Regions from separate parts of the Tardiphaga sp. 862_B3_N4_1 genome, predicted to be linked through region 1. Evidence: riboswitches for the same ligand, from Rfam matches in the RefSeq annotation. Region 1 holds a riboswitch; each other region holds the start of a gene.

Region 1 (7,838 bases):
ATTGGAGTGACTGACAGTGATCCATCCAGATTGCAGCAGGGGGCGAAAGAAGCAAGCCGCAGTTTTCGGCGGCGTTGCCTGTAGACTGCGTTCCCTCTCCAACACTGTCATTCCGGGGCCTCCTTGCTCGTCATTCCGGGGCGCACGAAGCGGCGCAGCCGCGTAGTGCGAACCCGAAATCTTGAGGTGTTGCTGAACATGCTGGGATTCTGGGGTCGCGTCCGGCTTACGCCGGCCACGCCCTCAGGCAAACCAATTGGTTTGCCGGGGAATGACGAGTGTGGGGGGCAGGAAGACGTCAAACATTTTTTCCTATCTCCCGTTGACAATATCCCGGCATGGACTATATTCCCCTCCGTCCGGCCTCGATGAGAGGGGCGAGCGCGATCGTCACGTTCGCGGGGCTGGATGCGGTGGACGCCGGAGATGCGGCGTTACGCGATTCATGGGTGACGTCTGTCTTCGGGCAGGACGGATCTGCGCCAGCACTGCCACTGGCATGGAGACGGCTGGCCTTGGGATGGAAAGACTCTCTGGACAGTGTGACGGACGACCAAGTCAAAACGCGTTCGGCCCAGTCGCTTGAGGCTCCCTTCCCATCGCCTTGGGACTTTAATTCGCGATCGGAGCGTTCGTCGAGGCAAAGTGCAAGCAACCGAAAAAACACCGCATGCGGAACGCTGGGCAATCGCTCGTGCTTCCGAAAGTCCTGATGCATTACCCCATGCGGAAGACCGCATTCGCATCAGGCCCAAGGGTGCATCGGGCACCCGGCGTTCCGCACGCCCTCTTTTCGAAGAGGGTCGAAGGAATGCTCATAGCTCGGACGCGCAAGCGCCGCGAGAATGCGAACGCATGTTTTCAGGACAGTGGCTGTTTGAAATTTGAATCCTGCAATGATGCGCTGCCGCTATCGTTCATCACTCAGCGGTGGCTTGAACGTCAGCGGTGATTCCATCGCACGCTGCCTCGCGCGATCGACGGCCTGTGCAAAATCCTGCGCATCGAACCATGGCTCATCGCGCATCAGCGCATCCAGATCCTCGTTCCAGATCTGCGACACCTCGATATCGAACTTCATATTGTGCTTCTGGCTGACAGCCTGAATTCCATAGCCGGTGACGGCCCATTGTTTGCCGAGCCAAAACACATCCCGATGCAGCACCACGTCTACGCCCAATCTCGTCCGGTATCGTACAGAGACGAAAAGAACCCCAACCTGATGAGGGTGAGGCTCTACTGAACCGGTCTAGTCCATCAAATTTTAGCAACATCGTCCAGCGTTGAGAACAACGCCGATCTAGATGCGACCATTCTCGTTCGGCGGCTGTGGATGCTGCGCCTTCTGCGCCCGTTCCGCATCGGCCTTGTTGGCCTCGTGGCGTCCGATCACGCACCCCGCAACGACGCCGACCTTGCCATGTCCTGCATAGTGGCCGGCGATTCCGCCAATGATCGCGCCTTTGATACAGCCTTTCGCCTCGGCCGCAACCGATGAAAACGCGAGACCAGCAACCGCAGTGCACAGCAGCAATTTCTTCATGATAACTCTCCCGCGTGATCGACCTCCTATAAGTCGCCGCTCCGCATTTCGTTCCATCAGTTGAAATATCGCCGACTCACACTCGCATCCGATTCGTGCCATAGATGTCGCAAATTGCGTCCAGGGATAAAACGACCATGCCAGCACCCAAACCGCCTGCTTTCGAAACGCTGAGTCTGCATGCCGGCCAGCATCCGGACGCAGTCACCGGCGCGCGCGCCGTGCCGATCTACCAGACCACATCCTACGTGTTCCAGGACTCGGATCACGCCGCTGCGCTGTTCAATCTCGAACGCGCCGGCCACATCTATACGCGCATTTCCAATCCGACGACGGCGGTGCTGGAAGAGCGCCTCGCTGCACTCGAAAACGGCGTCGGCGCCGTGTGCACCGCGTCAGGCATGGCGGCACTGCATCTCGCCATCGCCACATTGCTCAATGCCGGCGATCACATCGTGGCGTCGTCCTCGCTCTATGGCGGCACCATCAACTTGCTGGCCCACACGCTGCCGCGCTTCGGCATCACCACGACATTCGTCAAGCCGCGCGATCTCGACGCCTTCAAGGCGGCGATCAAGCCCAACACCAGACTGGTCATCGGCGAAACCATCGGCAATCCCGGCCTCGAAGTGCTCGACATTCCCGCCGTCGCCGACATCGCCCACGCCGCAAAGATCCCGCTGCTGATCGACAACACCTTCGCGACGCCGTTCCTGTCGCGGCCGATCGAGCTCGGCGCCGATATCGTGATGAACTCCGCCACCAAATGGATCGGCGGCCACGGCATCGCCATCGGCGGCGTGATCGTCGATGGCGGCCGCTTCGACTGGCACGCCTCCGGCAAGTTCCCGCAACTGACCGAACCCTATGCCGGCTATCACGGCATCGTCTTCGACGAACAGTTCGGCACTGCCGCCTTCATCATGCGTGCCCGTACGGAAGGATTGCGCGATTTCGGCGCGTGTCTCTCGCCGACCAATGCATTCCAGCTGCTACAGGGTGTCGAGACGCTGGGCATTCGCATGGAGCGCCATATGGCCAATACGCATGCGGTGCTGGCGGCGCTCACGGCCAACAAGGCGGTCGACTGGGTGCTGCATCCGTCGCTGGAGAACCATCCGGATTACGAACTCGCGAAACGCCTGCTGCCGCGCGGCGCCGGCTCCATCGTCTCGTTTGGTATCAAGGGCGGCCGCAATGCCGGCCGCAAATTCATCGAAGCGCTGAAGCTGACCAGCCATCTCGCCAATGTCGGCGACGCCAAGACACTGGTCATTCATCCCGGCAGCACCACGCATCAGCAGATGGATGCGGAGCAGCTCAAGGCCGCCGGCATCGGCGAGGAGCTGATCCGTCTCTCCATCGGCATCGAAGCCGCCGATGACATCATCGATGACCTCGCGCAGGCGCTGCGCATCTCGCAAAAGGGCTGAGCGATGCAACTCACCGTCAACGGTCACGAGACCTATATCGCGAATGGCGGCCGCGCATTCGATCCTTCCCTGCCCGTAGTCGTGATGATCCACGGCGCCGGCTTCGATCACTCGACATGGGCGCTGCATACGCGCTGGTTTGCGCATCATGGCTTCGCCGTACTAGCGCCGGATCTGCCCGGCCATGGTCGCTCGAAAGGTGAAGCGCTCACGACCATCGCCGATCTCGCAGACTGGACAGCAGCATTGATCGAGGCAGCGGGCACAAAGACTGCGCGGCTGATCGGCCATTCCATGGGCTCGCTGATTGCGCTGGAGACCGCAGCGCGGCATCCCCGTAAAGTCACGCGCCTCGACCTGATGGGCACGGCAGGGACGATGACCGTCGGCCCGGATCTGTTGAAGGATGCCGAAGCCAATCAGCACTCCGCCATCGACATGGTGTCAATCTGGGGGCTCGGCTTTCGCGCCGAACTCGGCGGCAGTCTCGCGCCGGGGTTGTGGATGCATAGCGGCGCGCAGCGCGTGCTGGAAGCCACGAAGCCGGGCGTGCTGTTCGCCGATCTCAACGCCTGCAATACATACCAGAATGCGCTGACTGCTGCGGCCCAGCTCGAAATCCCGGTCACGCTCATCCTCGGCGAGCGGGACATGATGACTCCCGCCAAGGCTGGCAAGACCCTGGCCGCCGCCTTGAAAAACGCCCGCACGGTGATTCTGCCGGGCACTGGCCACATGATGATGGTCGAGCGCCCCGACGACGTGCTCGCCGCGCTACAGCACGAGCAATAGAGTCCCCAACGCGGCGATGGCTGTTGCACCGCGCGGCGCGCTGTGCTTCCTGTCTGTCGTTATCGGTGCCTCCGCAAGGAGGTGAAACGGGAATGCGGTGCGGGGAAATATCCCCTATGCCGCGGCTGCCCCCGCAACTGTAAGCGGCCATTCCAGGTCCACAAAGCCACTGAATTTGCATCGCAGATTCGGGAAGGCGGACCGGGAGACCACCGCGAGCCAGGAGACCGGCCGGTAACGAGTTTCACACTCGTTCGACGGTGGGTCGACGGAAGGGGTTATATGACTATCCGGAATTTGGCCGCAGGCACTGCGGCCGTTGTTGTTCTGTCCTGCTCTCACAGTGCTGCGCAGTCCAGTGCCGAGCAGCTCTCCGAAATCGTAGTGACGGCGGACAGAGCACCCGAACAGCTCAATCGCACTGGCAGTTCGATTAGCGTGGTGTCAGGCGAAACCATTGCGACCAGCAATCCCGGCTCGCTGGTCGATGCGCTGCGCACCGTGCCTGGCCTCGATATCAGCGAAAATGGCGGCCCCGGCGGCACCGCGAATGTGCGCCTGCGCGGCGGCAATACCGGCCAGACCCTGGTGATGATCGACGGCATCCGCGTCAACGATCCCACGGCTGCATCGGGCGACTTCGAATTCGCCATGTTCACGCCCTCCGCCATCGAGCGCATCGAGGTCCTGAAGGGGCCACAGAGCGCGCTCTATGGCTCAGACGCCATGAGCGGCGTGGTCAACATCATCACCAAGAAGGGCTCCGGTCCTGCGCAGGTCAATGTCCGCACGGAAGCCGGCAGCTATGGCACCGTCATGACGCAGGGATCGCTGACCGGATCCAACGGTCCGTGGTCCTATGCCTTCACCGGCGGCGGTCAGCACAGCAACGGTTTCTCGCGTTACGGTTATCGTATCCCTGCCCTCGAAGCACGTTTTCCGAATCTCGAAAACGACAGCTTCGATCGCGTCGGCGGCTCGGCGCGCATCGGCTACGATGCAGGCGAAGGCATCCGGCTTGAGTCAGGCATCGTCCATTCGTTCACGCGCTCGGCCTATGATGCAGCAACGGGAACGCTTCCGGATACGCCGTCAGCGGCGACGCGTCTGCTGCAAACCGTCTATGGACGCGTCGGCATCGATTCATTCGGTGGCATTCTGACTCACAATGTCACCGTGTCGAATACGCACACCGAGCGGATGTTTGACGACGTCAGCTATCGCACCAACAGGTTGCCGGCAAACACCACCGAGAAAATCTCCGATTATGTCGGCAACAGTCTCGGCGCCGAATATCAGGCGACCCTGAAGCTCGGCGCATTCGGCTCCCTCGTCTATGGTGCCAAGACACAGACCGAGACCGCGCAGACCTACAGCACGAATATCTCGCCTGTTGCCGGCCCATTGACGCCGCTGCTAGCCAAACAGCAGGACACCAACTCGATCTTCGCTTTGTGGTCTGTGCCGATCGGTGAACGGCTCAACGTCACGCTCGGCGGCCGGGTCGATGACGTCGTCGACGTTGCCCGCTTCGAGACCTGGCGCGCTACGGCTGCCTACAACATTACAGAAACCGGCACCAAATTCCGCGCCAGCGCTGGCACCGGCGCAAAAGCGCCGACGCTGTTTCAGCTTTACGACACGACCTACGGCAGCAGAAACCTGACGCCGGAAACCAATTTCGGCTATGACGCGGGTATCGACCAGAGCCTCTTCAACGGCCGCGTCGTGCTGTCGGTCACAGGCTTTTCCACCGATTACAGCAATCTGATCAACTTTGTCTCCGATGCGTCCCGCCCGCTCGGCTATTACGTCAACGTCGCCCGCGCCGAGACCAGCGGTCTCGAAGTCGGCGGCAATGTCGATGTCATTCCGGGCTGGGTGAAATTCAACGTAGCCTACACTTACCTTCACGCACAGGATCTCGGCACCGACACCGTGCTGGCACGTCGTCCCAAGAACTTCGCCCGCTTCGCACTCACGATCACGCCCACCGACAAGTGGATGATCGAGCCGCGTGTCACCACGGTGTCGAAGCGCTTCAGCAGTGCCAATCAGGTCGGTCAGGTGGATGCCTATACCCGCGTCGACCTCTATACCGAGTACAAGATCGATGCGAACTGGAAGGTCTTCGCCCGCGGCGAGAACATCCTGAATGAGCATTATCAGGAAGTGCTGAACTTCGGCACCACGGGGCCTGCGGCTTACGCAGGCTTCAACGCCACATGGTGAGCATAGCGCCAGCAGCACGGCGCCGGACGATCGCGACCATCGCGCTCGTCGGCCTCGTCACGCTGCTGGCACTGGGCTCGCTCGGCACGGGACCTGTCAAACTCTCGCCGCTGACGGTGCTCGATGCACTGTTCGGCGGCGGCAGCGACGTGCATCAGATCATCGTGCGTGAAATCCGCCTGCCCCGCGCGATTCTCGCACTTGCCATCGGCGCGATCCTCGGCCTGTCCGGTGCCGCGCTGCAGGGCTTGCTGCGCAATCCCCTCGCCTCGCCGTCGCTGTTCGGCGCGCCGCAATCCGCGGCCTTCGGTGCGGTGCTGATGATCTCGCTCGGCTGGGCCGATGTTCGCTCATGGGCGCTGCCTGTTGCCGGCATCACGATGGCGTTCCTGTCGGTCTTCGTGCTCCTCGGCATCGCCGGTCGCAATGCGGGCCTGTTGCTGTTGATCCTCGCGGGGCTTGCGATCTCAAGTCTCGCAGGTGCTGCGACGGCGCTGGTGATGAACCTGTCGCCCAATCCCTTCGCCGCACTCGAAATTGCATTCTGGCTGCTCGGTTCACTGGAAGACCGCAGCTTCCGTCACGTCACGCTGGCGCTGCCGTTCATTGTCGCCGGCGCAATCATTTTGATGAGCCAGCGCTCGGCCTTTCGTGCATTGAGCCTTGGCGAAGAGACCGCACAGAGCCTCGGTGTCCATGTGAGCCGCCTGCGCCTGCTGGTGATTCTTGGCGTCGCGCTCGGCGTTGGCGGCGCTGTCGCTGTCACCGGCACGATCGGCTTCATCGGCCTTATCGCGCCGCATCTGATGCGCCCGATCATCGGCCATGATCCCGCGCGCCTGCTGATTCCGAGCGCGCTGACCGGCTCCGCGCTGTTGCTGGCTGCCGATATCGCCGTGCGCCTGATCCCATCGACCACCGACATCAAGGTCGGCGTGCTGACCTCGATCATCGGCGTGCCGTTCTTCCTCTATCTCATCATGCGCGAGCGTCGCGCCCTGGGTGGAGGCGTCGCATGAGCGATCAGGCGCTGCTGACCGCGAGCCATCTGAGCGTCACGCTCTCCGGGCGCGAGGTGCTGCACGATGTCTCGCTCTCGCTACACCGACGGCATCTCGTCGCTCTGGTCGGTCCGAACGGCGCCGGCAAGACGACGCTGCTGCGCGCATTGGCAGGATTGCAATCATCCACCGGCGCGATCCATGTCGCAGGCCATACACTGGCGTCCTTGTCGCTCCGCGAGCGCGCAAAGCGCTTCGGCTATCTGCCGCAAGGCCATGTCGTACACTGGCCCCTCGACGTGAAGGACGTCGTCGCCCTCGGCCGCTATCCGCATGGCGCAACCGATCCGGCGCGGCTGACATCATCGGACAAGGCTGCGGTCGAGCGCGCAATGCTGGCAACGGACATCGTCGCCTTTGCCGATCGGCGTGTGACCGAACTCTCCGGCGGCGAACGCAGCCGCGTCGCGCTCGCCCGCGTCCTCGCTGTCGAGGCCCCGATCGTACTGGCGGATGAGCCGACCGCATCGCTCGATCCGCGCTACCAGATCGACGTCATGACAAATCTGCGCGATGTCGCTAACAGCGGCGTGCTGGTGATCGTGGTGACGCACGATCTCGGACTCGCGGCGCGCTTTGCCGATACGGTCCTGGTGATGTCTGATGGGCGCCTCGCAGCGCAGGGCGCGCCGCAACAAGCGCTGTCCGATGACATCGTCGCCAATGTGTTCCGCATCAGCACCTATCGCGCCGAACACCGGAACGAAACGATTATCCTCCCCTGGGCGGGAGTCTGAGCGATGTGGCGGTTATTTCGCCAGCGCAGAAGCAAGCCGG
Region 2 (7,838 bases), on a different contig from region 1:
AAGCCAACCAACAAAAAGAGCCATCCATGAAGTCTGTCACTTTCGGCGCCCTGATCGTTCTTGCCGCCTCGACCGCCTCCTCCTTCGCACTTGCACAGGACGTCGCCGCCGGGAAATCCTCCTTTAACAAGTGCCTCGCCTGCCACGCTGTCGGCGACAACGCCAAGAACAAGGTCGGTCCGGAACTCAACGGGTTGAACGGCCGCAAATCCGGAACCGCCGAGGGCTATTCCTATTCGGACGCCAACAAGAATTCCGGCATCACCTGGGATGAAGCGACATTCAAGGAATACATCAAGGACCCGAAGGCCAAGATCCCGGGCACCAAGATGGCCTTTGCCGGCATCAAGAAGGAATCCGAGGTCAACGACCTCTGGGCCTTCCTCGCGCAGTTCGACAAGGACGGCAAAATCAAGCCGTAAGCGCTGAAGCCTTTTGGTTTGGCGCGTTTTCTTGATGCGAACCGGTGCCCACTGCGCTTGAAAACGCGCTAGGCGCCGGCCGCCATCTTGGTCGGCAGCACGGCCTGCACCACAAGCCCGCGGGCGCGAGCATCCATCACGCCGACGGCGCGCAGCGCCAGCAGCGTGACGGTCTGCACCGCGTCGCGCAGCTTGGCCTGATCTTCGAGATTGTCAGGCGCCATCGGCCCGACCAGCGCTTCATGCAACGCGCCGAGCAGTGCGGCGGCTGCGAGCGCCGTGTCCTGCGCCGGCAAATGACCGGCGCGAATGGCTGCAGCGATGCGGGATTCGATCTCGCCGGCGATCTCGCGGCGGCTGGCCAGTCGCGACTCCGTCACATCGACTTCGACCGGTTCGGCCAGGATGCCCCACGACAATTTGCGGTGAGAGACGACATGCACGGCCACAGTGGTCACCGCAGCGGCGAGCGCCGATGACGGACCCGGCGCGGCATCCGCAGCCCGGCGAATCGCGGCGAGTTCGTCGCGCGAGACGTCAGCGATGAGTTCGGAAATCAGGTCGGCCTTGGACGGGAAATACCGATAAACCGTGCCCGCCGCGACATTGGCGCGAACCGCAACGGGTGCAATCTGAACCGCCGCCATGCCACCTTCGGCACAGGTTTCGCGGGCCGCCGCCAGAATGGCGCTGCGCCGCGCCGCAAGCCGCTTCACGACTTGATGGGTCCGTCGGTAAACCATGAGCGTCTCATCCCCGGCACCCCTTGGACAACCTGACGGCTGTCACAAATAAGGCGCGTAACTTCAAGGTTTTGAGCGAGCTTGAGGGTGCCCGCGATAAGAACTGAACACTAGTTCAGACTCGTTGACAAGGTGTTTTGCGCATAGCGGGATTCAACTTTTCGGGTAGACCTAGCCGCCAAAACCGAGCGCCCGGGCGGCCGCGGCCACCGCCATGCCAGTGATGACGGCAATGAAGTCGTTGCGGCGGATGATGGTCACTGCCATCGCAGCCAGAATGGCGAAAACCACCACCGGCCCGCCATTGACCGCCACGGGCAGCGCGGCGGCGACGATGATCGAGCCCGGCAATGCATCGAGCATCCGCCGCACCCGCGGCGTGACATTGACGTAGCCCATCAGCCAGTAGCCTCCGAGGCGCGAGGCCACTGTGACCGCCGTCATGACAGCAAAAGCGACCATCACATCGCTGCGCAAAAATTCCGTCATGCGGACACGCCCGCCGGATGTTGCGGTTCGGGTTCGTCCATGAGCCCGGCACTGATCGCTCCCGATAGCGCGCCGGCGATGATGAACCACCAGCCCGGCACCAACCAATGCACCGCGAGGGCAACGACGCCCGACACGACCCAAGGGATGGCACGGCGGGGGCCCTTCCATGCGGGCACCAGCATCGCGGCATAGAAGGCCGGCATCACCAGATCGACACCATACTTTCTCGGGTCAGTGAGTTGTTCGGCCAGCAGGAAGCCCGGGATGGCCGAGAACAGCCAGGTGAAATACAGCACGATGCCACCGCCGAGATAGAACGACGCATCGGCCCCGCCATGATCGCGATAGCGCATCGCGGCGAGCCAGCCGCCGTCGGTCACGAGCAGCATCGACGGATAGGCCTGCCATGCGGGCAACGTGCCGAACCACGGGCGCAGTGTCGCGCTCATCAGGAAGAAGCGGATGTTTACGGTGAGTGTGAGCAGCGCCAGCGTCGCGATCGCACCCGGCGTCAAAACATCCGGCCACGACTGCACCGCAACAAACTGTGACAAGCCGCCATAGACCGTCGCCATCATCACCTCGACTTCGGCAAGCGAGAGGTTCTTCTGCGCGCACAGCGCACCGAATGCCATGCCGAAGGCCAGCGTGCCGGGCAGCATCGGACCGATGGCAATGATGCCAGGCACGATGGCGGCCTTCGACCAATAGGCTGGTGCTTTCGGGATGTGGCTGGAATGCATCGACTGATCCGCGTGACGCCCGCAGGCCAATCATGCCTGCGGGCATCACGCGATCAGGTCAAGCGATGCGGATTCATATGCGCCATGCAGCGGCGGATATGAGACCAAAGACTACTCCCAGTTCAGCGCGCCACCATTCTGGTATTCGATCACCCGGGTCTCAAAGAAGTTCTTCTCCTTCTTCAGATCCATGGCTTCCGACATCCACGGGAACGGATTTTCCGTCTCAACGAACACCGGCGCCAGGCCTATCTGGGCGCAGCGACGGTTGGCGATGAAATGCATATAGGTTTCGCACAGCGCCGCATTCAGCCCGAGGAAACCGCGCGGCATGGTGTCCCGCCCATAGGCCGCCTCGAGCTCGGCCGCCGTGCGGATCATGTCGCGGATTTCCTCCTGGAACGCCTTGGTCCAGAGATGCGGATTTTCGATCTTGATCTGGTTGATGACGTCGATGCCGAAATTCAGGTGAATGGATTCATCGCGCAGGATGTATTGGTACTGTTCGGCGATGCCGACCATCTTGTTGCGGCGGCCGAGCGACAGGATCTGCGCGAACCCCGTGTAGAACCACATGCCTTCGAAGATCACATAGAACGCCACGAGGTCACGCATGAAGGCCTGATCGGTCTCCGGCGTGCCGGTCTTGAAGTCGGGATCGTCGAGATGCTGGGTGTGCTTGAGCGCCCAGGCGGCCTTCTCGGTGATCGACGGCACCTCGCGATACATGTTGAACAGCTCGCCCTCATCGAGACCAAGGCTTTCGACAATGTACTGGAATGTGTGCGTATGCACGGCTTCCTCGAACGACTGCCGCAACAGATACTGGCGGCATTCCGGATTGGTGAGATGGCGATAGATCGCCAGCACGATATTGTTGGCGACGAGGCTCTCTGAGGCCGCGAAGAAACCGAGATTGCGCTTGATGGCGCGGCGTTCGTCTTCGGTGAGGCCATCGCGCGACTTCCACAGCGCGATATCCGCCTGCATCGAGACTTCGGTCGGCATCCAGTGATTGTTGCAGCCCGCGAGATACTTCTCCCACGCCCACTTGTATTTCAGCGGCAACAGCTGATTGACGTCGGCGCGGCAGTTGATCATGCGCTTCTCGTCCACCGAGACGCGGCCGCCGGAGCGATCGATGGTGCCGAGGCCGGTGGCGTCGGTGGGAGATTGCGGGATCGGGATGAAGGCGGGGGTTTTGGGAGCGGATGAGGTATCGGACCAGTCGAGCATGGGTGTTCCTGGAGATAGCTGAGTTTGATCGGTCGTCATTGCGAGCGAAGCGAAGCAATCCAGAAGGCCGCGAGCGCGGAAAGAACTGGATTGCTTCGTCGCTGCGCTCCTCGCAATGACGGCGGAGAGAACGCTGCCTTTACTGACACGCCTCGCATTCGGGATTATCGATCGAGCAGGCCATCGCTGCAGACAGATCCGGTGCAGTGACGGCGGAGGATGCCACGAGGATCGGCGCGCCTGCCGTCTTAGCTGTCGCGACCGTCGCCGAGACTGCGTTGAGCTTGCCGTCGGTACCCTTCAGCGTCGATTTCTCCACATGCGTCGCGCTGCGCGAGCGCAGGTAGTAGGTCGTCTTCAATCCCAGCGTCCAGGCCAGGCGATAGAGCTGATCGAGCTTCTTGCCTGAGGGATTGGCAATGTAGAGATTGAGCGACTGCGCCTGATCGATCCATTTCTGCCGGCGCGAGGCCGCCTCGATCAGCCACGCGCTGTCGATTTCGAACGAGGTCGCATACAGCGCCTTGAGATCGTCGGGCACGCGATCGATCGATCCGACGCTGCCGTCGAAATATTTGAGGTCGGAGACCATCACCTCGTCCCACAACCCGCGCTTCTTCAGATCGCGCACGAGGAAAGCATTCACCACTGTGAAATCGCCTGACATGTTCGATTTGACATACAGGTTCTGATAGGCCGGCTCGATCGACTGCGCGACGCCGCAGATATTGGAGATCGTCGCTGTCGGCGCGATCGCCATCACGTTGGAATTACGCATACCGGTGGACTTCACACGGTCACGCAGGCCGTTCCAGTCGAGCGTGGTCGAGCGATCCATCTGCACGCCACCGCGGGCTTCCGCGAGTATCTCGATGGAGTCGATCGGCAGGATGCCGCGGCTCCACAGCGATCCATCGAAGGACGGATAACGGCCGCGCTCGGCGGCGAGATCTACCGATGCGGAGATCGAATGGAAGGCAATCGCTTCCATGCTGGTGTCGGCAAACGCCACGGCCGCATCCGACGCCATCGCGATACCCTGCACCTGCAGTGCATCCTGAAAGCCCATCAGACCGAGACCGACCGGGCGATGCTTGAGGTTGGAACGCCGCGCTTCCGGGATGGTATAGAAGTTGATGTCGATGACATTGTCGAGCATCCGCATCGCCGTGGTCACGGTGCGCTTCAGCTGCGCGTGATCGAGACCGTCCTTGCCGATATGATTGAGCAGGTTGACAGAGCCGAGATTGCAGACCGCGACCTCATCATCGGACGTATTCAGCGTGATCTCCGTGCAGAGATTCGATGAATGGATCACGCCAGCATGCTGCTGCGGCGAGCGCAGATTGCAGGGATCCTTGAAGGTGATCCAGGGATGGCCGGTCTCGAACACCATGGTCAGCATGCGGCGCCACAAGTCAGTTGCGCGCACCTTCTTGAACACGCGGATCTCGCCGCGCGCAGCTTTTTCCTCATAGGCTGCGTAGCGCTCGGCAAACGGCTTGCCATAGAGATCGTGCAGTTCCGGCGTCTCGTCCGGCGAGAACAGCGTCCATTCGCCATCAAGCTCGACGCGCTGCATGAAAAGATCCGGCACCCAGTTGGCGGTGTTCATATCGTGCGTGCGGCGGCGGTCGTCGCCGGTGTTCTTGCGGAGATCGAGGAATTCTTCGATGTCGATGTGCCAGGTCTCGAGATAGGCGCAGACCGCGCCCTTGCGCTTGCCGCCCTGGTTGACGGCGATGGCCGTATCGTTTGCGACCTTGAGGAATGGCACCACGCCCTGGCTCTCGCCATTGGTACCCTTGATATGCGCGCCGAGACCGCGCACGCGCGTCCAGTCATTGCCGAGACCGCCGGAATATTTCGCCAGCAGTGCGTTGTCCTTCACCGACTTAAAGATGCCGTCGAGATCGTCGGCCACCGTCGTGAGGAAGCAGGACGACAGCTGCGGCCGCTGCGTACCCGAATTGAACAGCGTCGGCGTCGAGGCCATGAAGTCGAACGACGACAGCAGATTGTAGAATTCGATGGCGCGGGCTTCGCGGTCGATCTCGCGCAGCGCGAGGCCCATGGCAACGCGCATGAAGAAGGCCTGGGGCAGTTCGATGCGATTGCCCTGCACATGCAGGAAGTAGCGATCATAGAGCGTCTGCAATCCCAGGAACTGGAACTGAAGGTCCCCTTCCGGCTTCAGCGCGGCAGCGATTCGCTTCAGGTCGAAGCGCGCGAGTTCGGGATCGAGCAGCTCGGCCGCAATGCCGGTCTTGATATAGGCGCCGAAATATTCGGCGTAGCGCGTGGTCATGTCGGCCTGCGACGCGTGGGTCGGCGTGCCCCCTACAATGGACAGGACTTCGGTGCGCAGCTTGTCGAGCAGCAGGCGGGCGCTGACAAAGGTGTAGTTCGGCTCCTGCTCCACCAGCGTACGCGCGGCCATGATGCCGGCCAGTGCCAGCTCATCCAGCGTAATGCCGTCATAGAGATTGCGGCGGGTTTCCTCGAGCACCGGGGCGGCATCGACTCCGTCAAGGCCGGCGCAGGCCTCGTTGACGATCAGCGCGAGACGCGCCGAATCGAGAGGCGCGCGCGTGCCGTTGGCGAGCGTGACATGCAGCACCGGTGCGGTGGAAACCGGCGCGGGCTTGGCTGCCAGTTCCTCGGCGCGGGTGCGAGCGCGCTCCTCGCGGTACAGGACATAAGCGCGGGCCACCTTGTGGTGCTCGCTGCGCATCAGCGCCAGTTCGACCTGATCCTGGACGTCCTCGATATGGAAGGTGCGGCCTTCGCCGACGCGGCGAGTCAGCGCCGCCACGACTTCGCCGGTCAGCTGTTCCACCGCCTCATGGACGCGGCGCGAGGCCGCTGCCGTGTGGCCCTCGACGGCCAGAAAGGCTTTGGTCATGGCCACGGAAATCTTGCTACCGTCGAAGGGAGATACAGTGCCGTTGCGCCGGATGATCTGCATCGAGGGTTCGCGCGCAGGCGCAGCAAGCGTTTCCGGGGACAGCTGAATCAGCGGAGCGTGAGCCGCATCGCGGCCGTTGGACAGAGCGGAAGAGGAAGTAGGCATCGGCAAGACCCCGTGTGATGCATCAAGCAATGGGGGCTGGGGCCGAAAGGACGCTGCAAAATACACGGCGGAGATCCGCCGGCATTGCCTGCAAGCGACCGCTGGGACACCCCGCCCATGGACGTTCTGGTGTCGCGGCAGGTCTCCTGGCTCGCAGGTCAATGTCTGTTTCAGCCTTCCCGATGCTTGCGCATCAGTGACTTCAATCGAAACAGACTCACTGCTTACAGTTGCGGGGGCAGCGCCGGAATATGACGCAAAACAGCGTCTTTACCGGCTTCCCTCTTAGCCACCAAGTCTTGCGACAGGGCGGACCGTGACATCTACATTTGGTGTGACCCGCGGTGAAGTGTCAAGCGGGCATTGCGATCCACGGCAACAAATCCCGTAGGGCTGTTGGTTCAGTGGACAACCGCTTGCGTGGCGGAAACCGCGGGATCGTTGGCGGTTTCTGAACGATGCGATTCGTTGCCGCCGAGCACCGCGAAGCGCAGAACATCGTGATCAACCGATGGAGGATGCGATGCGCGACCTGATGACGACCACTGAAAGGATCAACTTCAACGGTTTCGTAGAGCGAGCGGGTGCGGTCACGACGTTCGAGACGACGGATCAGATCGCCCGGCGCCGCCTCGACGAGATGCTGAACGAAGCGCTGAGGGACAGCTTTCCTGCGAGCGATCCGATTTCTTCGCTGCAACTCGCCTGAGCAGAATCAAACCGCTCGAAAGCTGGCCCGATACTGGCTGGGCGTCAGACCCAGCCGTCGCACGAAAACCTGACGCATATGTTCGGCGGTGGTGAAACCGGATTCATAAGCCACCACCTTGAGCGGCAGATCGCTGCCTTCGAGACGGTTACGCGCCGTGTCGATCCGGGCGCCTTCGACAAAATCCGCCGGCGTCATCTTTGTTTCCTGCTTGAATACCCGCGCAAAGGTGCGCGCACTCATGCCCGCAACCTCGGCCAGTTCATCCACGCTGTGCGCGTCACGCAGATGGGCCATCACATGCGCGTGGACCCGCGCGATCGGAGAATGCGGCTCGGCCGGCGGTACCAGATAGGGACTGAATTGCGACTGGCCACCCTGGCGCTGCGCCACCACAACCAGACGCTTGGCTACGGCCAG
Region 3 (7,838 bases), 3.6 Mb from region 1:
CGGTCACGACGCGGCTTTCATGTCGCATATCGGCCGCAGCGCGATGCTCTTCATTCCGTCAAAGGACGGCAAGAGCCATTGCCCGGAGGAATGGTCGGAGCCCGAGCAATTGGCCGTCGGGGCGGCAACACTGTTCGAGGCGGTGCGGCTACTCGACGGACAGAACGACTAGCTGGCGGTGCGTTCGGCCAGCACGCCGTGTTGAACAGAAGCCAGATAATCGCCGACCTGCTCGATGCCCATGGGCTTGGCGAAGAAGTAGCCCTGCATGAAACGGCAGTGCTCCTTGCGCAGGAAGTCGACCTGTTCGCCGCTCTCGACGCCCTCGACGATGCAGTCGTGACCGAGGCCGTTGCACAGTCCGAGCATGGTGCGCAGGATCAGGCGCGCGGCAGAATCCGTCTCGATCTTGCTGATGAAGCTGCGATCGATCTTGACCTTGTCCAGCGGCAATTCGCGAATGCAGCTCAGGCTCGAATAGCCGGTGCCAAAATCATCCAGCGAGATGCGGGCCCCCAGAGCCTTCAGGGCATTCAGCGCTTCGGTCGCCTGTGCGAGATTGCCCATCACGGCCGTCTCGGTAATCTCGAAGTCGATGCGGCTGGCCTTCACCTTGCTTTGCTGGACAACAGCAATGATCTTGAGGATCGACAGGGGAGAGGCGACGTCCACCGCAGAGAGGTTGAACGAAATCCGGACATGCTCCGGCCATGTCGCTGCACCTTCAAGGGCCTTGCGCAGCAGCAACGGTGTCAACTGGCCGATCATGCCTGAGCGCTCGGCGGCGACAATGAAGCTCATCGGTGGAACATTGCCCAGCTCCGGGCTCTTCCAGCGCGCCAGGGCTTCGAAGCTCGCGGGCTGTTGTGTTTCTGCGTCGATGATCGGCTGGTAGGCGATCCACAATTCCCGTTCGAGGTCGGCACTGGCCAGGGCCCGACTCACAGAGGAGGCCTCGCGGATATCGGCTTCGTGTTCTGCAGAAAACCGAACGGCCTTGCCACGCTTGTGCTGCTTGGCAAAGAACAGCGCGTAATCGGCGCGCTCGAACAAATCCTGCGCGGTCCTGGCTGTGTCCGGAAATTCCGCATATCCGATCGAGCAGCTGATGCTAACTGTAATGTTATCAATCTCGAACGGGATGTCGAACAGGTTCTCGATGCTCTCTTCCGCCTCAACAATCGCGTCCGGGTCGAGCAATTGGTCGCTGAACATGACGAATTCGTCGCCGCCCAGTCTGCCCAGAAACACGTGAGGGGCGAGATGTGCACGCAGTCTGTCTGCGACTTCGACCAGCAAGCGATCACCCGTGTGGTGCCCATGGATGTCGTTGATCGGCTTGAAGCCGTCAAGATCCAGGATACCGAGCAGCAGGCCGCCGCTACTGTGCTCAGTGTTGACAATGCCGCGCTCGAGCTCGGCAAAGAAGTTCCGGCGATTGGGGAGACCGGTGAGGCTGTCGATATTCGAATTCCGGAAATTCTTGTCGCTCAGCACCTGCAGTTCAGCCTGCTTGATACGCAGCGCCTTCTCCGAATTCACCCGCTTCTCGAAGTCGGAGTAATTGCCGAGCAGCATGAAGAGAACGGCCCCGATAACCACGACGAAGTTGAAGGCGATGGAGACGAAGACGACATTGTCGCTGGAGCCGAAAAAGAACGCGAAAGGCACGACAACCAGCGCCATTACGATCAGCGCTGCCGCGCGCAGATGCATGAGGCAGAAACCGCAGCCGATCGATGTGACGGCCATAAAGAACGCAACGTGGCTTTTGCTATAGGCGTCGCCATAGGGAAACAGGCTGAGGCTCCAGGCAGTGAACGCGACGCCGAGAATGCCTGCAAAGATGATCGAGCCGGTGAGCTTCTCGACGGCCTGATTGAGTGACAGCGTGGTGTTCCGCGCTCTCAGCCAGCTCAGTATCCGGATCACACAGATTGCATCGAATGCAGCAGGGAGATAGACGGTAAGCAGATGTGGCGCAGTACCATAAAAGGTGATCGCAAGTGCCGTCGTGTTGACGACCACCAGCGCATACATCATCGGCACCTGACGGGTGAAGGCAGCGAGTTTCGCTTCCACCAGTTCGGGGTTTTCGCGCGGCACGCGGAAGATCGTTCCGATTTGTGATGCCGCCATTTCGAAGTAGTTCAGCATCGTACCGTCCTGGACTCTGCACTGGTAAGTTAGATACCTATCGCAACTTCTTTAAGATTGGCCTGCCTCGGTTGTCTAAAGTTCGAGCGAGTAACCAATTGTTCTGATTGGTGTATTTTCTTCTGTTTGCGATGGTGCAGGTGCGAAAAGGTCGGGGGTGGTATTAAGAAACCGACCTTGCGTCAGCGACATCGCAGCGGCATGAGGTTGAAGAAGGTCCATTCGCCGTGGGTGAGAGGAAGAACATGACAACAGCGAGCAGGGTGTTCGAATGATCTATGTGAGCTCGCTCGGAGGCCTTGCTGCTGTGGCAAACTCACTGCCGTCCTTCGATCTGCTGACCCTTCTGTCGCCCGCCGCGAGCGAGCGCGACTGGAGCGGGTTGGCGCGTGAGCGTCATGTGGAACTGACTTTTCACGATATCGTCGAGGTGACGCCGGACCTGATCGCGCCAGATGCCGACGTCATGGGTGCCATTCTTCAATTCGGCCGCGGCAGCATCGCTGATCGCCCGATGCTCATTCACTGCTGGGCAGGTATCAGCCGTTCCAGCGCTGCGGCTTACGCCATCGCCTGCGATCGCAATCCCGGCTACGAGGGGGCGATTGCAGATGAACTCCGCAAACGCTCTCCTTACGTGACACCAAACAAATTGATGGTGCAGTTGGCCGACGAACAGCTTGGCCGCGACGGCCGCATGGTCGAAGCCATCGCACGCATCGGCCGCGGTGCGGACGCTTTTGAAGGTGAGCCTTATCGATTGCCGTTGAACTGGCCTATTTGATCAGGGCCGCGACACCAAGCAGAAAGCCGATCTCGAATAGTTGCTCCACAGCACCGAGCACGTCGCCGGTGTAACCACCGATCAGACGACGCGACCAGAGTGCGAGCAGTGCGGCGAGCGCTGCGCCGAGCAGAAGACCCGCAAAAAGCGATACGACCGAGATGAGCATCAGCGGGATCGCCGCAAGCACGACCACAACAAGTGCAAACAACGATTCCTCAAATCGCACGGGCGCCTCGGCGTAAGTGACCTTCATCGCGCTGGTATCGCCGCTATAGGGCAGGCGGTTCATCACGAAGGCCGGCATGGCGCGTGCTGCGGCGTGGACGGCGATCAGCGCTGCCGCACCTGCCCACAGTGGTAATATGGCGAGGGCCGCGATACGCAGCGCCGTGCCCAGGCAAAGTGCGAGCGCCCCGTAGGTGCCGATGCGGCTGTCCTTCATGATCGCAAGGCGCTTCTCGACGGTCCAGCCCCCGCCGAAGCTGTCAGCTGTGTCGGCGAGGCCGTCTTCATGCAGCGCGCTGGTCAGAGCGATGCTTGTCGTGATCGCCAGCAGGGCGGAAATCAGCGGTGACCAGAATTCGCCGGCAACGAGAAACACGATTGCGGATGCAGCGCCGATGCCGGCGCCGACCACCGGAAAATACTTCATTGCACGCGCAAGCCAGTCAGGCCCTTGCGCGTCGATAGTTGCCGGTACCGGCAGCACCGTCAGGAAACGGATCGCATTTAAGAGATGCGGATCCGGCCTCATCTAGATCTTTCCGGCCAGCACGTCGTCGAGGCTGGCGACGTCGGTCAGCATGCGCGCCGCAGCACGGACCAACGGCACCGCAAGCAGCGCGCCGGTGCCTTCACCGAGCCGCAAGCCGAGATCGAGTAGCGGCTTGGCATCGAGCGCGTTCAGCACGATGTCATGGCCGCGTTCGGCCGAGCGGTGTGCGAAGACGCAGTAGTCGCGTGCAGCCGGGCACAGGCGAACGGCGAGCAGTGCCGCGGCGCTGGAGATGAAGCCGTCGATGATCACCGGCCGTCGTTGCGAAGCTGCGCCGAGGATCGCTCCGGCCATGCCTGCGATTTCCAGTCCGCCGAATTCGGCAAGCACATCCAGCGGCGCAGTTGCGTCGCTGCGTGCTGCCGCCTTCGTGATCGCCGCGCGCTTGCGCGCCATGCCGGCATCATCCTGCCCGGCGCCAACGCCGATACAATCATCCAGGGGGGCCGGCGCGAGTCGATGAACCACCAGTGCCGATGAGGCCGTGTTGCCAATTCCCATCTCGCCGAGCGCGATGATGTCTGCGCCGGCCTTGATCTCACCGACGGCGATTCTGAAGCCGCGCGTCAGCGCATCGGCCGCGTGCTCTGCCGTCATCGCTGGCTCGCGCGCGGCATTCGCCGTACCCATGCGAACCTTTGCATCGACCAGCTTCGGGTGCACCGGCAGCTCGGCGGCGACGCCGATGTCGATCACGCGCACACCGATGTCATTGGCCGCGGCGAAAGCATTGGCCGTGGCGCGGCCGGCCAGATAGGTCATCACCATCGCGACCGTGACCGCCGACGGATATTGCGACACGCCTTCGGCTACGAGTCCGTGATCCCCCGCGAAGACCAGCAGCACGGCATTGTCGCCGCGGGGCTCGCCCGGATGCCGGATCATGCCGAGCTGCAGCGCCAGGTCCTCGATTCTCCCCAGCGATCCCGGCGGTTTGGCCTTGCCGTCGATGACGGCGCGGATGCCTGCCGCGATCTGCGGGTCAACAGGCGCAATGGCGGGCGGCTGCCACAAGGACTGGGAATAAGCGGGCATAGGGTTCCTTTTCGCGGCCTAACTGACGCAAGACGACCTACAAGGTCAACAGGTCCGGGCGACAGTCCGTCGGCGCGGTTGACCCCGGCGCACCCGGCAGATAGCGTCTTTTGCGATGGTCCTTCCGCGTGGAAGGTGAATAGGGAAGCCGGTTTGAGGCCGGCGCTGCCCCCGCAACTGTAAGCGACGAGCCCGCGCCGGTGCCACTGGGAATTCTTCAGAATTCTTGGGAAGGCGGCAACAGGCTATGACTCGCAAGCCAGGAGACCTGCCATCACGAACTGTGCTTTGGAGGCGTCGTCGGGGCGGGGTGCACCGGACGGGAGCGAACCGACGGCCATGCTGTCGGCGCGATCCAACAAAGCTCGTAGGCCCGTGAGGGCATGAACTGAGCATGTGATGGATCACGACAGCGCCGATATCTCTGGCGAACAAATTTCGGTCGAACCGCCGCGCCCTGTGCCGGCTGGTCCCGTTGTCGTGAGCGTGTGCATCAGCTGCAAGGCCGCCGAAACCGGCACGATCATCGGGCCGGACATGTTCGACGCGGTGAAGGCCGCGCTCGGCGAGGGCGATGCCGCCGTGATGGTGCGTCCGGTGCAGTGTCTCAGCGTCTGCAAGCGGCCAGCAACCGTCGCGGTGACGAGCCCTGACGGCTACACGTTCCTGTTCGGCGATCTGCAGACCGATAGCGGCAGCGCGGCGCTGGTGTCTTTCGTGGAGTCCTATCAGAAGGCCGACTACGGCCTGGTGCCATGGCGCGAGCGCGCCGAGGTGCTGCGCAAGGGCATGGTCGCGCGCGTGCCGCCGATGCGGTGGTCGCCTGAAGATGGGCGTGCGCCGAAATGACCGCGACCTCTACCACGTTGGTGCTGGGTGGTGCGCGCTCGGGCAAGTCGTCCTTCGCCGAAAAGCTGGTCGATGGCATCGGCCTGACGAAAATCTATCTGGCCACTGCGACGGCCGGTGACGACGAGATGCATGCCCGCATCGCGCAGCATCGCAGGCAGCGCGGCGAAGGCTGGATCACCGTGGAAGAGCCGCTGGCGCTGGTCGATGCGCTGACGCGCGAGGCGACGGTCGGCCGCGTCGTGCTGGTGGATTGCCTGACGCTATGGCTGTCGAATCTGATGTTTGCCGAGCGCGATCCGGAGATCGAGGCGAAGCGCCTCGTGCGTTTTCTCGATGTCTCGCGCTATCCAATCGTGTTCGTGTCCAACGAAGTCGGCCTCGGCCTCGTACCGGAGACACCGCTCGGCCGCGCATTTCGCGATGCGCAGGGCCGGCTCAACCAGATCATCGCGGCCGCCGTGCCGAATGTTGCTTTCATTGCAGCCGGGCTTCCGCTCTGGCTCAAGCGTTCCCAGGAGAATTGAATGTCCCGCGTTCCCGTCACCGTCCTCACCGGATTTCTCGGCGCCGGCAAGACCACGCTGCTACGCTCGCTGCTGACCCAGGCTGATGGCCGCCGCATCGCCGTGATCGTCAATGAGTTCGGCGATGCCGGTTTCGATGGCGGTCTGGTCGAGGAATGCGCGGCAAAGGCCTGTGCGCCCGGCGATATCGTCGAGCTTACCAATGGCTGCATCTGCTGCACCGTCGCCGACGACTTCGTGCCGACCATGGATAAGCTGCTGTCGCGCGAGCGTCCACTCGATGCCATCGTCATCGAGACCTCCGGCCTCGCGCTGCCGCAGCCGCTGTTGAAGGCCTTTGCCTGGCCGGCGGTGAAGACTCGCGCCACTGTCGATGGCGTCGTCACTGTCGTCGACGCACTGGCGCTCTCTGAAGGCCGTGTCACGCTGGACGAAGACGCTGTTGCCGAACAGCGCGCCAGGGACGAAGGCATCGAACACGACGACCCCATCGAGGAAGTGTTCGAGGACCAGCTCGCTTGCGCTGATCTGGTGGTTTTGTCGAAGAGCGATCTCGTCGCTCCGGAAAAACTCGCCGAGATCGAAGCCAAGCTGAAAGCCGTGTTGCGCCCCGGTGTCAGCATCGTGCGCTCGAAGGGCGATCTCGCGCCATCGGTGCTGATCGGCCTCAATGCCGCCGCCGAGGACGACATGGCCGCTCGTGTCGGCCATCACGGCGAGGAAGAAGAACACGACCATGACGATTTCGACAGCATCGTCGTCAAACCCACCGCTGCTGCGAGCATCGATGCGATGCGAGCGCGCATCAGCGACGCGCTTGGCCTCGACGGCGTCCTCCGTGTGAAGGGCCATGCCCGCATCGCCGATAAATCTGCGCCGATCGTCGTGCAGGCCGTCGGTGCCCGCGTTGAACTCGCCTTCGCCCGGCCGGACGTGATGCAGGCCGAGCATCTGGTGGTCATCGGCCTCAAGGGATTCGACGGCGACGCCGTGCGAAAGGCACTCGCCGGGTAACGCAGGTTCACCCGCATGCATCTGAAGCTCGATACCTCCGGCAACATTGACGACGGCGACGTCGCCCGCGATCTCGGGCAGGACACCGCCGATATCGTCGTGCTGTCGGCGGCTGACAGCGATCTGGCGGCGTTCAATGCGGCGCATGCGACACTGCCGAGCGATTTCCCCAGCGTGCGCTTCACCAACATGCTGGCGCTCGGTCATCCCGCGTCGGTCGATCTCTATGTCGAGCGCACGCTGGCTGAGGCGAAGATCGTGGTGCTGCGCATGCTCGGCGGCATCAGCTATTGGCCCCATGGTGTGGAGAGTCTGCGCAGCGACGCGCTGAGCCGCGGTAGCAAGTTCGCCTGCCTGCCCGGCGAGATGGACTGGAATGCCGAGCTGGCTGCACGTGGCACTGTCAGCAGCGATGACACCCACGCACTCTGGCGCTATTGCAGCGAGGGCGGTGTCGATAACGCGCAACTCGCGCTGCGCTATGCCGCGCATCTGATAGGCCACGGCGAGCAACCTCCCGCCGCGCGGCCGATGCCGTCGGCCGGGTTCTGGCCGAGTGAACCGACACCAGATGATCGGCCCAATGCCATCGTGATCTTCTATCGTGCGCTGGTCGCAGGTGGGGACACCGCCGCGATCGATGCGGTGCGTCTGTCTTTGAGCGCGCGCGGTCTCAACGCCGTTTGCCTCTATG
Region 4 (7,838 bases), 1.5 Mb from region 1:
TTGCCCGTGATGGCGGCACCTCGATCATCGTCGGCACCAGCGACACGCTCGACGGTCTGGCGAAGCGCTACAACGTCTCGTCGGCCGCGATCCTGCAGGCCAATGGCTACAAGGGTCCGCGCGCGCTGTCGCCCGGCCAGTCGCTGATCATTCCGCGCCAGGGCGCTGCGGCAACTCCGGCCGTTGCCGCTGCTGCGAGCAAACCTGCCGTCGGCGCATCGACCATGCATTTCGTCAATCGCGGCGATACGCTGATGAGCATCTCGCGCCGGAACAACGTGCCGGTCGCCGAACTCGCGCGCGCCAATGGTCTGGCGCCGACTGCCCAATTGAAGCTTGGCTCCAAGATCACGGTACCCGGCGCGCGTACGGCCAATGCAGCTCCTGCAGCAGCGCCGCTCGCTGCGCCCGTCGCAGCCGTGACGGCCGCTCCGGCTGGCGCGGTCACGTCCGCTGCCGTGGCCCGTGTTGCTTCTGCCGAGCCCGCACAGAAGGCCCGTCTGGCAAGTGCCACGACGACGCCTGAAGAAACCACGCCGGAATCGCCGACTAAAGCCGCTGACGCAACCGGCGCTTTGCCGACGTTCCGTTGGCCGGTGCGCGGCCGCGTGGTCACAGGCTACGGCGCCAAGACCAATGGCAAATCAAATGACGGCATTAATGTCGCCGTGCCGGAAGGCACGCCGATCAAGGCAGCCGAAGATGGCGTCGTTGCCTATTCCGGCAACGAGCTGAAGGGCTACGGCAATCTGGTTCTCGTTCGTCACTCCAACGGTTACGTCACCGCATATGCCCATGCGAGTGAGCTGATGGTGAAACGTGGTGAGACCATCAAGCGCGGTCAGGTGATCGGCAAGTCCGGCCAGTCCGGCGAAGTCACTTCGCCGCAGCTTCACTTCGAGATCCGCAAGGGCTCGTCGCCGGTCGATCCGCTGCAATTCCTCAACGGCGCATAAGCGCAGTCCACGAAGTGTAGTTAGCATTTGAGCAAGCCCGGCCTCGTGCCGGGCTTGATGCGTTTGATCTCGGGGCTACGGCCCACTCCAGCTCCGGAATCTTCAACGCGCTGCCGCGAGTGGGCAGCTTGCGCACGCAAGCTCGGTTGACTGCCGCGCGATGTTGCCCATATGTGAGGATGTCGTGGTTCTTCGGGAAGATTTGCCCGAAGCTAAGAGGGAAGCCGGTGAGGCGTTAAGCCAAGGCCGGAGCTGCCCCCGCAACTGTAAGCGGTGAGCCGCTGTCCATTAAAGTCACTGAGACCCGCAAAGGTTTTGGGAAGGCCGGACAGCAGCATTGACCCGCGAGCCAGGAGACCTGCCTCGACAACATAAACGTCCTCGGGCGGGGTGTCCCGGTGGTGCGGTTGCGATTCCGCGACTGCCGTCGTGGAATCCAGACGTGTCACTTTGGCCTTTTGCCCCCAATCATTGGGGTTAAGCCATGTCTACTGTGTCAAAGTCTACTTCTTCAAAGTCTTCTGCCAAATCTACGTCCTCCCTTCCTGTTGCTACATTGGGAACGCCACGGATCGGTCCGCGGCGTGAGCTCAAGATGGCGCTGGAAAGCTATTGGTCCGGTGCAATCGACGAGAATGCGCTGATCGATGTCGGCGTCGGGCTGCGTGCCGCAAATTGGGCGCGTCAGAAGTCGCTCGGGATCACGGTCATGCCGTCGAACGACTTCTCCTTCTACGATCAGGTGCTCGATACCAGCGTCATGGTAGGCGCCATTCCCAAAGTCTATGGCTGGAAGGGCGGAGACGTTTCCTTCGCGACCTATTTTGCCATGGCGCGTGGATCACAAGGCGCTGGGCATGACGAGGCCTGCACGCACGGCTCTCATGCGCAAGACACGTCGCAAGGCGTACCAGCACAGGAGATGACCAAGTGGTTTGATACCAACTATCATTTCATGGTGCCTGAGCTGGTGCAGGATCAGACCTTCGGTCTCGCATCGCGCAAGCCGATCAAGGAGTACGAAGAGGCGAGATCGCTCGGCTATCAGACGCGGCCTGTGCTGGTCGGCCCTGTGACCTATCTGAAGCTGGCCAAGAGTGCGGATGCGTCATTCGATCCGCTGACGCTGCTCGATCGATTACTGCCTGTTTATGTCGAGGTGCTCGGGGAATTGGCCGACAGAGGCGCAGAATGGGTGCAACTGGATGAGCCATGTCTGGTGCTCGATCTTGACGCGCCGGCCCGGCAGGCGCTGCAGCGGACCTACGCCGCCTTTGCAGAAGCGGTCCCGCAGCTCAGGATCATGCTGAACACTTACTTTGGCGAACTTAGCGACAACCTCGATCTGGCCCTGTCGCTCCCCGTCGCCGGGCTTCATCTCGATCTGGTTCGGGCACCCGATCAGTTCGACGAAGTCGCTGCGAAGGCGCCGAAGGATCTGGTCCTCTCGCTCGGCGTGATCGATGGACGTAATATCTGGCGGTCCGATCTGTCCAGCCTGCTCGATGGTCTGGAGCCCATGGTCGATCTCCTGGGGAGGGATCGCGTTGAGCTCGCGCCGTCCTGTTCGCTGCTACATGTGCCGATCGATCTCAGCCTTGAGACTGATCTCGATCCGGACGTCAAAAGCTGGCTGGCTTTTTCGATCCAGAAGATGGAAGAGCTGGCCGCACTTGGAGCAGCGCTGGCTGGCAGCCGCGCTGATGTCGCTGCAACGCTTGTCGCGTCGGATGCCGCGGCGGCTGCGCGACTGGCATCGTCGAAGATCCACGATCTTGCGGTCGCCAAACGCGTCGCCTCTGTTGACGCGACAATGCGTCGTCGAGGCAGTGACTTTGCCACGCGCGCTGCCGAACAGCATCGACGCTTCAAACTGCCGGCATTCCCGACAACGACCATCGGCTCGTTTCCGCAGACCGCGGAAGTGAGAAACGCACGCGGAGCCCATGTCAGGGGTACACTCAGCGATGCCGCCTACAAGACGTTCCTGCAGAACCAGACGGCGAGGGCGGTTCGCTGGCAGGAGAATATTGGTCTCGACGTGCTGGTGCATGGCGAGTTCGAGCGCAACGACATGGTGCAGTATTTTGGTGAGCAACTTTCCGGCTTCGCCTTCACCAAGCATGGCTGGGTGCAATCCTATGGCTCCCGCTATGTACGGCCTCCTGTCTTGTTTGGAGACGTGTCCCGGCCGCATCCCATGACCGTCGAATGGTGGCACTATTCGCAGTCGCTCACCGACCGGCCGATGAAGGCAATGCTGACAGGGCCTGTCACAATCCTGAACTGGTCGTTCGTGCGCGATGACATTCCCCGCGAGGTGGCGTGCCGGCAGATCGCGCTCGCGATACGCGATGAGGTGGCTGATCTTGAAAAGGCTGGCGCCGGCATGATCCAGATCGACGAAGCGGCACTGCGCGAAGGGCTTCCGCTGCGCAAATCGGAATGGAAGTCCTATCTCGATTGGGCCGTGGAGAGCTTCCACATCTGTTCGTCGGGCGTGCGTGATGACACGCAGATCCATACGCATATGTGCTACTCGGAGTTCAACGACATCATCGATGCGATCGGTGCCATGGACGCCGACGTGATCTCCATCGAAACGTCACGATCGAAGATGGAGCTGCTCGATGCGTTCAGGACTTACAAGTATCCAAACGAGATAGGTCCCGGGGTCTATGACATCCACTCGCCGCGGGTGCCTGAAACGCGCGACATGGTCGATTTGCTCAAGCTTGCACGGCAGCGGCTGGCGGACTCCCAGCTCTGGATCAATCCCGATTGTGGACTGAAAACCCGCAAATGGGAGGAGGTGCGGCCTGCGCTCGTGAATATGGTCGCGGCGGCACGTGAGTTGCGAAGCCTCGCCTAGGCGAGTCGAATGCCGCCCCGTTGTCATGACGGGGCGGCATTTGCCTTTACTTTGTGGCCAGCTTCACGCCGAGACGGCCGGCGAGCTCCTGCACGAACTGCCAAGCCACGCGACCTGAGCGCGAGCCACGGGTGGTCGACCATTCCAATGCGTCTCGCTCCAGCTCGGCGGCGTCGGTCTTGATGCTGTAATGGCTGCAATAGCCGCGCACCATGTCGAGATATTCGTCCTGGCTGCATTTGTGGAAGCCGAGCCAGAGGCCGAAACGATCTGACAGCGACACCTTTTCCTCGACGGCTTCGCCGGGATTGATCGCGGTCGAGCGTTCGTTCTCGATCATCTCGCGCGCCAGAAGATGGCGGCGGTTCGAGGTCGCATAGAGGATGACGTTGTCCGGCCGGCCTTCGATGCCGCCTTCCAATACGGCTTTCAGCGATTTGTAGGACGCATCGTTGCCGTCGAAAGAAAGGTCGTCGCAGAACACGATGAAATAGAAATCCGAGGCACGGATCTGTTCCATCAGCGCCGGCAGGCTCTCGATGTCCTCGCGATGGATCTCGACCAGCTTGAGGCGGCCGGCGACGGACTTGCTGGCATTGACCGAGGCATGCGCGGCCTTGACCAGCGACGACTTGCCCATGCCGCGCGCGCCCCACAGCAGCGCATTATTGGCCGGCAGGCCGTTGGCGAAACGCCGGGTGTTCTCGATCAGGGTGTCGACCTGCTGATTGATGCCCTGCAGCAAGCCAATATCGACCCGGCTGACTTTGGGGACTGGAGCCAGGCGGCCGTCGGGATGCCATATGAAGGCCTCGGCGCTGGCCAGAGAATCGGCATTGGAGCGCTTCGGCGCCGTGGCAGCCATACCTGCGGCGATGGCTTCGAGGGCGAGCGCGATCCGCTCCTCCATCGGGGGGGCGGCGGCTGGTCGCGGACGTTTTGCCGCGGTCTTCGTCGTGCGGGTCGCGGGAGCCTTTTTGGCAGGGTGGCGGCTTGTTTTATTGGGCTTTTTTGACATTTTTGACTTTCCTCGGCGCGCACCCATATCGAGCCCGGAACACATCCGCAAGCGGTACAAATCGCAGACAAATCAGAGGGTTTACCGGCGTTGCAATTGGGACGCCGGCCGCTATAGTCCGCGCGAATTTACCCAAACCGGCCGAACGCCGACGCGTCGCCGGTTATTCCCCAGCGTTCACGAGGACTTCCGATGTTCATTACCCCTGCGTTTGCCCAGGCTGCAGCCGGCGGCGACACCAACAGCATGCTGATGTCGCTGCTGCCTTTCGCTCTGATCTTCGTGATCATGTATTTCCTGATCCTGCGTCCGCAGCAGAAGAAGGTGAAGGACCACGCCGAGATGGTGAAGAACATCCGCCGCGGCGACACCATCGTCACCTCGGGCGGTCTCGTCGGCAAGGTCACCAAGGTGGTCGATGACGAGCAGGTCGAGTTCGAACTCGCTGAAGGCGTTCGCGTACGTCAGCTCCGCACGATGATCTCGGGCGTGCGCACCAAAGGTGAGCCCGCCAAGGAGAAGGCGGACAAGGCTGATGCCAAGGACGACGCGGCCGCGAGCTGATGCGTTTGCGCGTCGCCATTTCAAGAATCTGACGGATCATCTCGATGTTGTATTTCACGCGGTGGAAGGCGCTGGCGGTCATTCTGACGGCGCTCGTGGTCTGCCTGTGCGCGGTTCCGAATTTCTTCCCCGAAGCCACCGTGAAAACCTGGCCGAAATGGGCGCAGCGCCATCTGGTGCTGGGCCTCGACTTGCAGGGCGGCTCGCACATCCTGCTCGAAGTCGATGCCAATTCGGTCAAGAAGGACAAGCTCGATCAGGTGCGCGACGACGTCCGCCGCACACTGCGTGATGCCAAGATCGTCTATACCGGCCTTGGCGTTCGCGGCGACAATGTCGAAGTCCGTATCACCAAGGACACCGAGTATCAGACCGCGCTCACCAAGCTGCGTGAACTGTCACAGCCGCTCGGCGGCTTGATGGGGCAGAGCGGCCAGCGCAGCCTGGAAGTCTCGGACGCAGGCAACGGCCTGATCCGTCTTTCGGTGCCGCCGGCAGCTATCAATGATCGCATCCGCCAGTCGGTCGAGCAGTCGATCCAGATCGTCGAGCGCCGCGTCAACGAACTCGGCACCGTCGAACCGCTGATCCAGCGTCAGGGCCTCGATCGCATCCTGGTGCAGGTGCCGGGTCTGCAGGACCCGACCCGCCTCAAGGAACTGCTGGGCAAGACCGCGAAGCTCGACTTCCGCATGGTCGACACCTCGCTCCCGGCCGAGCAGGCACAAGGCAGGGTGCCGCCGGACTCCGAACTCCTGATGAGCTCGCAGTCTCCGAAGACGCCGTATCTCGTGAAGAAGGAAGTGCTGGTCTCGGGCGCTGACCTGACCGATGCGCAGCCGGGCTTCGATCAGCGCACCAACGAGCCGATCGTCTCGTTCCGTTTCAACACGTCTGGCGCGCGCAAGTTTGCCGATGCCACGGTGAAGAACGTCAATCTGCCCTTCGCCATTGTGCTCGATAACGAAGTGGTCTCCGCCCCGGTCATTCGCGAGCCGATCACCGGCGGCTCCGGTCAGATCTCCGGCAGCTTCACGGTGCAGGGCGCCAATGATCTCGCGATCCTGCTGCGTGCCGGCGCGCTGCCTGCGCCGCTCAGCATCATCGAGGAGCGTACCGTTGGCCCCGGCCTCGGCGCCGACTCGATCGCCAAGGGCGAGCTTGCGGCCTATGTCGGGTCGATCCTCGTTATCGTCTTCATGCTGCTGACCTACCGCCTGTTCGGCCTGTTCGCCAATATCGCGGTGACCATCAACGTTCTGATGATTTTCGGTATCCTGTCGCTGCTCAACGCCACGCTGACGCTGCCCGGCATCGCTGGCATCGTGCTGACGGTCGGCATCGCCGTGGACTCGAACGTGCTGATCTATGAGCGCATCCGCGAGGAGTTGCGCGCCGGCCGCACCGCCATTTCGGCGATCGATGCCGGCTTCAAGCGCGCGCTGGCGACCATTCTGGATTCCAACATCACGACCTTCATCGCCGCTGCGGTGCTGTTTTACATCGGCACCGGACCGGTCCGCGGCTTCGCCGTGACCTTTGGCATTGGCATCATCACAACGGTTTTCACGGCCTTCACCGTGACCCGTCTGATCGTCGCCGGCTGGGTCAGGTGGAAGCGGCCGACCAGCGTGCCGATTTGAGTTTACGGAGCAGATTTTGACAACGACACAAATGGTTCTGGCAGGTCTGGGCGCGCTGATCGTCATTCTGTCGATCGTGGCGATCTTCGATCTGTTGCCGTCGCTCCGCATCGTCCCCGACGATACGAAGTTCGATTTCACGCGTTTCCGCCGCATCTCGTTCCCGATCTCGGCGCTGCTGTCGATCCTCGCCATCGTGCTGTTCTTCACGCACGGACTGAATTTCGGCATCGACTTCAAGGGTGGCACGCTGCTCGAAGTCCAGGCCAAATCCGGTACGGCCGATATCAGCGCGATGCGCTCGACGCTCGCCGCCCTGCAACTCGGTGACGTGCAGCTGCAGCAGTTCGGCGGCGCGGCCGACGTGCTGATCCGTCTGGCCGAACAGCCGGGTGGCGATGCCGCGCAGCAGGCCGCCGTTCAGAAGGTTCGTGCAGCCCTCGGTGACAGCGTCGAATATCGCCGCGTCGAAGTGGTGGGTCCGCGCGTCTCCGGCGAATTGCTGGCTTACGGCATGCTCGGCCTGATCGTCGCGATCATGGGCATCCTGATCTATCTCTGGTTCCGCTTCGAATGGCAGTTCGCCTTGGGCGCCATGATCGCCAACGTCCACGATATCGTGCTGACGATCGGCTTCATGTCGATCACGCAGGTCGACTTCGATCTCACCAGTATTGCGGCGCTGCTGACCATTCTCGGTTATTCGCTGAATGACACCGTGGTCATCTACGATCGTATTCGCGAGATTCTGCGTCGCTACAAGAAGATGCCGATGCCGGAGCTGC

Evidence for each region. A riboswitch is a leader RNA that binds a small molecule or an ion and turns the genes downstream of it on or off. The one in region 1 is predicted to bind cobalamin.
Region 2: linked by a shared signal. The riboswitch ahead of AB8B02_RS30540 (ribonucleoside-diphosphate reductase subunit alpha) and the one ahead of AB8B02_RS17235 (TonB-dependent receptor plug domain-containing protein) in region 1 are both predicted to bind cobalamin.
Region 3: linked by a shared signal. The riboswitch ahead of AB8B02_RS00020 (DUF1636 family protein) and the one ahead of AB8B02_RS17235 (TonB-dependent receptor plug domain-containing protein) in region 1 are both predicted to bind cobalamin.
Region 4: linked by a shared signal. The riboswitch ahead of metE (5-methyltetrahydropteroyltriglutamate--homocysteine S-methyltransferase) and the one ahead of AB8B02_RS17235 (TonB-dependent receptor plug domain-containing protein) in region 1 are both predicted to bind cobalamin.

What each region holds. Positions count from the first base shown of each region.
Region 1 is NZ_JBPWQB010000001.1:3,613,223-3,621,060, forward strand. It holds gene AB8B02_RS17215 (hypothetical protein) at 911-1,180, opposite strand; gene AB8B02_RS17220 (hypothetical protein) at 1,301-1,543, opposite strand; gene AB8B02_RS17225 (O-acetylhomoserine aminocarboxypropyltransferase) at 1,681-2,976, shown strand; gene AB8B02_RS17230 (alpha/beta fold hydrolase) at 2,980-3,768, shown strand; cobalamin riboswitch at 3,815-4,018, shown strand; gene AB8B02_RS17235 (TonB-dependent receptor plug domain-containing protein) at 4,051-6,000, shown strand; gene AB8B02_RS17240 (FecCD family ABC transporter permease) at 5,994-7,019, shown strand; gene AB8B02_RS17245 (ABC transporter ATP-binding protein) at 7,016-7,798, shown strand; gene cobD (threonine-phosphate decarboxylase CobD) at 7,811-7,838, opposite strand, start outside.
Region 2 is NZ_JBPWQB010000002.1:2,796,835-2,804,672, reverse strand. It holds gene cycA (cytochrome c-550 CycA) at 27-422, shown strand; gene AB8B02_RS30560 (TetR/AcrR family transcriptional regulator) at 491-1,165, opposite strand; gene AB8B02_RS30555 (AzlD family protein) at 1,337-1,654, opposite strand; gene AB8B02_RS30550 (AzlC family ABC transporter permease) at 1,651-2,400, opposite strand; gene AB8B02_RS30545 (ribonucleotide-diphosphate reductase subunit beta) at 2,512-3,636, opposite strand; gene AB8B02_RS30540 (ribonucleoside-diphosphate reductase subunit alpha) at 3,776-6,709, opposite strand; cobalamin riboswitch at 6,829-7,043, opposite strand; gene AB8B02_RS30535 (hypothetical protein) at 7,233-7,418, shown strand; gene AB8B02_RS30530 (GlxA family transcriptional regulator) at 7,425-7,838, opposite strand, start outside.
Region 3 is NZ_JBPWQB010000001.1:2,733-10,570, reverse strand. It holds gene AB8B02_RS00045 (Zn-dependent hydrolase) at 1-172, shown strand, start outside; gene AB8B02_RS00040 (putative bifunctional diguanylate cyclase/phosphodiesterase) at 169-2,157, opposite strand; gene AB8B02_RS00035 (tyrosine phosphatase family protein) at 2,429-2,941, shown strand; gene cobS (adenosylcobinamide-GDP ribazoletransferase) at 2,934-3,698, opposite strand; gene cobT (nicotinate-nucleotide--dimethylbenzimidazole phosphoribosyltransferase) at 3,699-4,754, opposite strand; cobalamin riboswitch at 4,854-5,044, shown strand; gene AB8B02_RS00020 (DUF1636 family protein) at 5,154-5,603, shown strand; gene cobU (bifunctional adenosylcobinamide kinase/adenosylcobinamide-phosphate guanylyltransferase) at 5,600-6,130, shown strand; gene cobW (cobalamin biosynthesis protein CobW) at 6,131-7,144, shown strand; partial or broken gene cobN (cobaltochelatase subunit CobN) at 7,160-7,838, shown strand, end outside.
Region 4 is NZ_JBPWQB010000001.1:2,063,938-2,071,775, forward strand. It holds gene AB8B02_RS09640 (peptidoglycan DD-metalloendopeptidase family protein) at 1-956, shown strand, start outside; cobalamin riboswitch at 1,125-1,336, shown strand; gene metE (5-methyltetrahydropteroyltriglutamate--homocysteine S-methyltransferase) at 1,441-3,828, shown strand; gene AB8B02_RS09650 (ATP-binding protein) at 3,875-4,846, opposite strand; gene yajC (preprotein translocase subunit YajC) at 5,039-5,410, shown strand; gene secD (protein translocase subunit SecD) at 5,455-7,053, shown strand; gene secF (protein translocase subunit SecF) at 7,085-7,838, shown strand, end outside.